Linked DNA regions of Terriglobus albidus. The protein of the gene in region 2 interacts with the protein of the main gene of each other region in a pairwise test. Links are inferred from orthologs where the notes say so. Each region holds a gene or a part of one and is shown on either strand. Other genes may lie near its edges. The genes, in order: ligA and leuS.

Region 1 (3,226 bases), 1.6 Mb from region 2 along the record:
ACCGCCAGCAACGTGGCTGCGATGCAGGCGGCGCATGCGTTGGGTGGAGCGGTGGGCGGTGCTACGCCGGATGCGAGTTACGCAGGACTGGCGCTGGTCTATCACCAGTTACAACGGCAGGCGGAGCTGCTGGCGTATATGGATCAGTACAAGCTGTTTGCGTATGTGCTGCTTGGTGTGTTGCCGCTGGTGCTGTTGTTGAAACGTCCGCCGAAGCATATTGGCAAGGTGGAGTTGGACGCTCACTAGGGTGTGGGGATAGAGAAATCTGCTTTTGCTATCGAGCCTTCGCGGGCTTTCCGCCCAAGCGCCATTGTTTTGCTTAAGGGCACGGCTTCAGCTGTGCCAAAACAGTGCTTGAAGGATTTGCGGCTTTAGCCGCTGAGGTACTTGAGCGGAATGATTGACCTCAGCGGCTAAAGCCTCGGTCCTTACCGATGCCACTATGGGACGGCTGAAGCCGTCCCCTTAAGCAAGGCATTCGCGCGTTGCGCGAACCGGAAACGCGCTGGTTCATGCCTTATATCTTCTCGAAGCAGGTCCTTCGCTAAGGCTCAGGGTGACAACCTAAAACAAGACGGGTCGAGCTGGACGCTCATTGACCAAACATGGCGAGAAGGGCGGCTTCATCAATCACCTTCACACCGAGCTCGTTGGCCTTGTCCAGTTTCGACCCCGCCTCATCTCCTGCGACGACATAAGTTGTTTTCTTGCTGACCGAGCCTGAGACTTTTCCTCCGGCTGCTTCAATCATCGTCTTCGCATCCTCGCGCTTGAGTGTAGGCAGCGTTCCAGTGAGTACGAAGGTCATGCCTTCAAGCTGGGAGGTCTTCTGACGCTTTTCCGCGGTAAAGCTGAAGCCAAGCTTGTGCAGACGCTCTACGAGCTGCCGGTTCTTGTGGCCCGCGAAGAACTCATGAATGGCCTCCGCGACTTTAGGACCGATCTCAGGCACGCGCTGCAGCTCTTCTTCGGTGGCATCCATCAATGCCTGCATGGCCTCGTAGTCTTGCCCGCGTGAGGCAAACTCTTCGGCCAGCAGTTGTGCGGTGCGTTCGCCGACATGACGAATACCCAGACCCAGAAGGACACGCCACAGCGGATTCTTCTTCGAGCGCTCGATCTCATCCAGCAGTGTCTGCGCCGACTTCTGACCGATTCGCTCCAGCGTGAGCAACTGATCCATCGTCAGGGTGTACAGATCGGCGACGGAATGGATCAGCGCCTTGCGAGCGACCGGTTCCGCGGCCTCTTCCTCCCCTTCGGCGGGGGCCATCTCTGCCTGCCCGAGTAGCTGCGCGACAAGCGCATCTCCCAGACCTTCGATATTCATTACACCGCGCGATGCGAAGTGCAGCAGCTCTTCGCGCAGGCGTGCCGGGCAACTGGCATTGACGCAGCGCCAGTCCACCTCGCCTTCCTCACGAACGACGGGCTCGTCGCAGACCGGGCAGTGTGTCGGGAACTCAATCTCTTCGGTTCCGCGTGGATGGCTCTCGTCCACCTTCACGATCTTCGGAATCACATCGCCGCCGCGTTCGACCTGCACCCAGTCGCCGATGCGCACACCCAGACGCTGGATCTCGTCGGCATTGTGCAGTGTTGCATTGCTGACGGTGGTGCCGCCAATGAAGACAGGTGTCAGACGCGCTACAGGAGTCAGCTTGCCGGTGCGTCCTACCTGGAAGCCAACGCCCTTCAATTGCGTCACGCCTGCACGGGCTGCAAATTTATAGGCGATCGCCCATCGTGGAGCTTTGCCGGTAAATCCCAGCCGCGCCTGCTGTGCCGTTGAATTGACTTTTACGACGACACCATCGATCTCGTAACCGAGATCGTCACGCTGGGCCTCGGCCTTTTCAATGAACTTCAAGACTGTATCGATGGTCTTCGCGGAGGAGCCATGCATGTTCACGCGGAAGCCCGCCGTCTTCAAGGCATCGAGCGTTTCCTGCTGGCCCGGCAGAAGTGTCTCGCCTTCGCGCAACAGGAAGTAGGCGTAGAAGTCGAGCCGACGCTGGGCGACGATGTTTGGTTCCAGTGTCCGGATTGTGCCGGCGGCGGCATTGCGTGGGTTCGCCTTTACCGGCAGACCCGCCGCGACTGCCTCTTCGTTCATCCTCTGGAAGGCGGCCTGCGGCATCACCACTTCACCGCGGACCTCGAACTGCTGCGGCATGCCGGCCTTCTTCAGCTTCGCGGCAGAGACCGCAAGGGGCACGCTACGGATGGTACGGACATTGGTCGTAACGTCTTCGCCTGTCGTACCGTCGCCACGTGTGAGGCCGCGTTGCAGTACGGAGGCTCCATTCGCTGAAGCTCCGTAATGCAGCGCCAGCGAGAGGCCATCCAGCTTCAACTCGCAGACGAACTCGACTGTCTCACCTGCAGGCAGTGCGGCATGTACACGGTCGGCCCAGGCGCGCAGCTCCGCCTCGTTGTAGGCGTTATCGAGTGAGAGCATGGGGCGCGAGTGCGCCACCTTGGCAAAACCTTCTTTCGGGCGCCCGCCGACGCGCTGCGTTGGCGAGTCGGGTGTGATCAGCTCTGGATGCTCCGCCTCCAGAGCTTTCAACTGGTTCATCAGAGTGTCGTACTCAGCGTCCAAGATCTCGGGAGAGTCCTCGACGTAGTACAGGTACTCGTGGTGACGCAGGGCTTCGCGCAGCGATTCGATTCGGGCTTCGATCTTGGATTCAACACTCATGCCATTCGCATGATAGAACGGCCGCTTGTCCATTTTCATGATGGCCGGACGGGCGTTTCGGCCTACAATCGCTTCGCACAGAGAAAGGCGCCTATGACTGAAGCCACAGTTCCCACCGCAGAGCCAGGACTCTCGCAGATTCAGCGGGTCATTTACACCTTTACCGCTCCGTCAAAGACCTTTACCGACATTCTTTATCGCAGCCGTAACGTGCTGTTGCCCATTCTGCTCATCATCGTGGGCTCCTACATCTTTACCTTCAGTGCGGCTACGCGTGTCGGATATGACGCTCTGGCCGACAGCGCCATCAAAGCCAATCCGAAGATGGAAGAACGGGTGCAGGGTATGACGGCCGAACAGGTGGCAACGGTCCAGAAGCAGCAGGTGATCGGTATGAAATTCACCGTCTATGCCTTCCCGGCGGTATTTGTCATCTTCGGTGCGCTGTTTACGCTTTTCTTCTGGGGGACGGTGAACTTCGGTTTCGGCGGCGAAGCAACCTATGGCCGGCTCTTCGCC
Region 2 (3,439 bases):
TCGCCCATGTGATGTCTCTTCCGCAGGGTGGTCACCGCGGTCCTGGTTTCGGAGCAGGCCCTCAGGGCGGACCAGAAGCTGGTCCCCGTCCGGCCGGCTTTGAGCGTCCCGGCCGCGAGCGCGAGGGCGTAAGCTTCGCCTCCACCGACCTGGGCTTCAAGACGATGGACGGTCTGTCGCTTAGCGGCCGTAAGGTCACCCGCACTATTGCTCCCGGCGTTATGGGCAACGACAAAGAGATCGTCGTCTCCCGCGAGAGCTGGTACTCGAATGACCTGAAGGTGATGATCTCGGAGACGGATACCAACCCCTTCGCCGGCAGCCACACCCTGGTAACCTCGAACCTCTCCCGGAATGAGCCCGCGGCAACCCTTTTCAAGGCGCCCGAAGGCTACACCGTGCAGCAGGATCAACCCCGCTTCGGCAAGGGCGACGGCCGTAACTTCGGCCCGCGCCGCGGACCTGGCGGTCAGCAGGGACCGATGGTTCCTCAGCAGGGTGGTCAGCAGCCGCCGGCCGGAGAATAGAGCCGTCCGATTCGTTTCTCCTCGAAGCCCGCCGGTTTATTGGCGGGCTTCCTCTTTGTGCCGAAGTGCCGGAGTTGCCCTTTTCTTTACAATCGATGATGTATGTCCATGGAAGAAAAGCAGCAGCGTTATAACCCCGCTGAGATTGAACCACGCTGGCAGCAGCGCTGGGACGCGGATCCCAACCTTTACGCCGCCGAGCCCGCAGGCAGCGGCAAGCCCAAGTATTACGTGCTGGAGATGCTGCCGTACCCCAGCGGCAAACTGCACATGGGCCACGTCCGTAACTACTCCATCGGCGACGCCCTGGCGCGCTTCATGTGGATGCGCGGGTACAACGTGCTGCACCCCATGGGATGGGACTCCTTCGGCCTGCCTGCCGAAAATGCCGCGCTGAAGAACAACACCCCGCCGCGCGAGTGGACGCTCTCGAACATCGCTGAGATGCGCAAGCAGATGAAGCGCATGGGGCTCAGCTACGACTGGCAGCGCGAGGTCACCACCTGCCTGCCCGACTACTACAAGTGGAACCAGTGGTTCTTCCTCCGCATGTTCGAGAAGGACCTGGCTTACAAGAAGAGCAGCAAGCTCAACTGGTGTCCGCAGTGCGCCACGGTGCTGGCCAACGAGCAGGTGATTGACGGCCGCTGTTGGCGGCACGAAGACCAGATCGTCGAACTGCGAGAGATGGACCAGTGGTTCTTCCGCATTACGCGCTATGCCGACCAGTTGCTCGAAGGCCTGGACAGCATGCCAGGCTGGCCCGAGAAGGTGCGCACGATGCAGCGCAACTGGATCGGCCGCAGCGATGGGACCCTCGTCGACTTCGCCGTGGAAGACCTCGACTGCCCGATCACTGTCTTCACCACGCGCGTGGACACCATCTTCGGAGCCACCAGTGTGCAGGTCGCACCAGAACACGCCGCTGCCAAGGCCTTTGCCGCCGAGGACGCGGAACTGGCGAAGAAGATCGAGGAGCTGCTCGCCCAGCAGCAGGCCGCGCGCGAGACCGGAGATATCGGCAACATCGAGAAGCACGGCTATCCCACCGGCCGCTTCGCCATAAATCCATATAACGGCGAGCGTGTACCGATCTGGATTGCGAACTACATCCTGGCCGACTACGGCACCGGCGCCATCATGAGCGTCCCGGCGCACGATGAGCGCGACTTCGAGTTCGCCACGAAGTACGACCTGCCGATTCGGCGTGTCCTTGCGCCCAACGTCGATGTTGCTGAACAGCCCGAGCTTCCGTACACGGCGGAAGATGATGCTGTGCTCATCGACTCCGGCGAGTTCACCGGCGAAGCCGCGCTCGAAGCGCAGCAGAAGATGGCAAAGCACGCCGAGACCCACGGCTTCGGCAAAGCCACCATCACCTGGCGCTTGAAGGATTGGGGCGTCAGCCGTCAGCGGTATTGGGGTACGCCGATTCCGGTTGTCTATTGCGAGAAGGACGGCATCGTTGCTGTTCCCGACGATCAACTCCCGGTCTTGCTTCCCGACAACATCGAGATCACGCAGCAGGGCGGTTCGCCGCTCGGCAAGGTCGCGGAGTTCGTCAATACGACCTGTCCCAAGTGCGGCGGCCCGGCACGGCGCGAGACCGACACCATGGACACCTTTGTCGACTCGTCCTGGTACTTCTATCGCTATACCGATGCGAAGAACGAAGGCGCGCCATTTGATTCTGCCACTACGAACTACTGGTTTCCGATCGATCAGTACATCGGTGGTGTTGAGCACGCCATTCTGCACCTGATCTACTCGCGCTACTGGACTAAGGTGATGCGCGACCTCGGCCTCATCGACAACGATGAGCCGGCGACCCGCCTCTTTACGCAGGGCATGGTCATCAAGAACGGCGCGAAGATGTCCAAGTCGAAGGGCAATGTTGTTTCGCCCGACGACATGATCGCGCAGTACGGCGCCGATGCTACGCGTATGTATGCTCTCTTCGCTGCGCCTCCGGATCGTGATCTGGAATGGCAGGAGGAAGGCGTTGCCGGCATCAGCCGTTTCCTCTCGCGCGTCTATCGCCTTACCACGAAGTACGCTCCTGGAATTGCGACGATCGAAGACAACGGTGCAAACCAGGCGCTCACACCCGCCGGCCTGAAGCTGCTCCGCAAGCTGCATCAGACCATCGCCAAGATCTCGCAGAACTTCTCCGGCCGCTGGACCTTCAACACCTGCATTGCCGCCGTCATGGAGCTGGTGAACGCGATCGTCGATGCAGAGCCGGCGATGGACTCCGGCGAGGTCTCGACCGCAACGCAGAAAGAGGTCTTTACCGCCCTCGTACTTCTGCTCGCTCCGTTTGCTCCGTTCCTGTCGGCGGAGCTGTGGGAGGTCTTAGGACACTCCGGAGTTGTCTTCCGCCATGCGTGGCCCGAAGCTGACGAAGAGCTCGCCAAGGAAGACGAACTGGAGATCCCGGTACAGATCAACGGCAAGCTTGCGAATGTCGTCAAAGTGCCTGCCGGCTCCAGCGAGGATGCCATCAAGGAAACGGCGCTCGCCGATGAAAAGGTGGCTGCACGTATCGCCGGTAAGACCGTGGTGAAGATCATTTACGTGCCGAATAAACTGCTGAACATCGTCGTGAAATAGTTGGGTGGGAGCCGCGGGCTTCAGCCCGCGGTTATCGGCCAGAAAGAATTTGGGCTTTAGCCCTGGGCTTTCTACTCGGATAAGTGAAAGGCCCAAGGCTAAAGCCTTTGTTATTTTGATCTGCCATTCAGCGGGCTGAAGCCCGCTGCTCCCACCCAGCCCTTAAACTGGAACCAAGGAAGGCGAAGCAAACCCTTGTCCACCTACGAGAGCCAGTCCAGTAAGACCATTCGCGGTACCCAGAGCTTTGTCGGCACGATGTCCTGGGTATGGAAACATCCTCTCTTGGTAGGTCTGGA

Evidence for each region.
Region 1: the proteins of leuS (region 2) and ligA interact in binary tests that used the Escherichia coli proteins (3 or more experiments, as listed by UniProt). The link is inferred for Terriglobus albidus from one-to-one orthologs.

Annotation. Positions count from the first base shown.
Region 1 is NZ_CP042806.1:1,158,670-1,161,895, forward strand. The notes cover bases 152-3,058. They hold ligA (NAD-dependent DNA ligase LigA), read right to left. Parts: upstream 2,708-3,058; coding sequence 596-2,707; downstream 152-595. Other genes in these bases: FTW19_RS04740 (DHA2 family efflux MFS transporter permease subunit), read left to right, coding at 152-249; FTW19_RS04750 (YIP1 family protein), read left to right, coding at 2,801-3,058. Also shown: more of FTW19_RS04740, read left to right, coding at 1-151; more of FTW19_RS04750, read left to right, coding at 3,059-3,226. UniProt on the Escherichia coli protein: DNA ligase that catalyzes the formation of phosphodiester linkages between 5'-phosphoryl and 3'-hydroxyl groups in double-stranded DNA using NAD as a coenzyme and as the energy source for the reaction.
Region 2 is NZ_CP042806.1:2,800,918-2,804,356, forward strand. Bases 268-3,387 are described here. They hold leuS (leucine--tRNA ligase), read left to right. Parts: upstream 268-635; coding sequence 636-3,140; downstream 3,141-3,387. Other genes in these bases: FTW19_RS11100 (hypothetical protein), read left to right, coding at 268-527; FTW19_RS11110 (hypothetical protein), read left to right, coding at 3,336-3,387. In the rest of the region: more of FTW19_RS11100, read left to right, coding at 1-267; more of FTW19_RS11110, read left to right, coding at 3,388-3,439.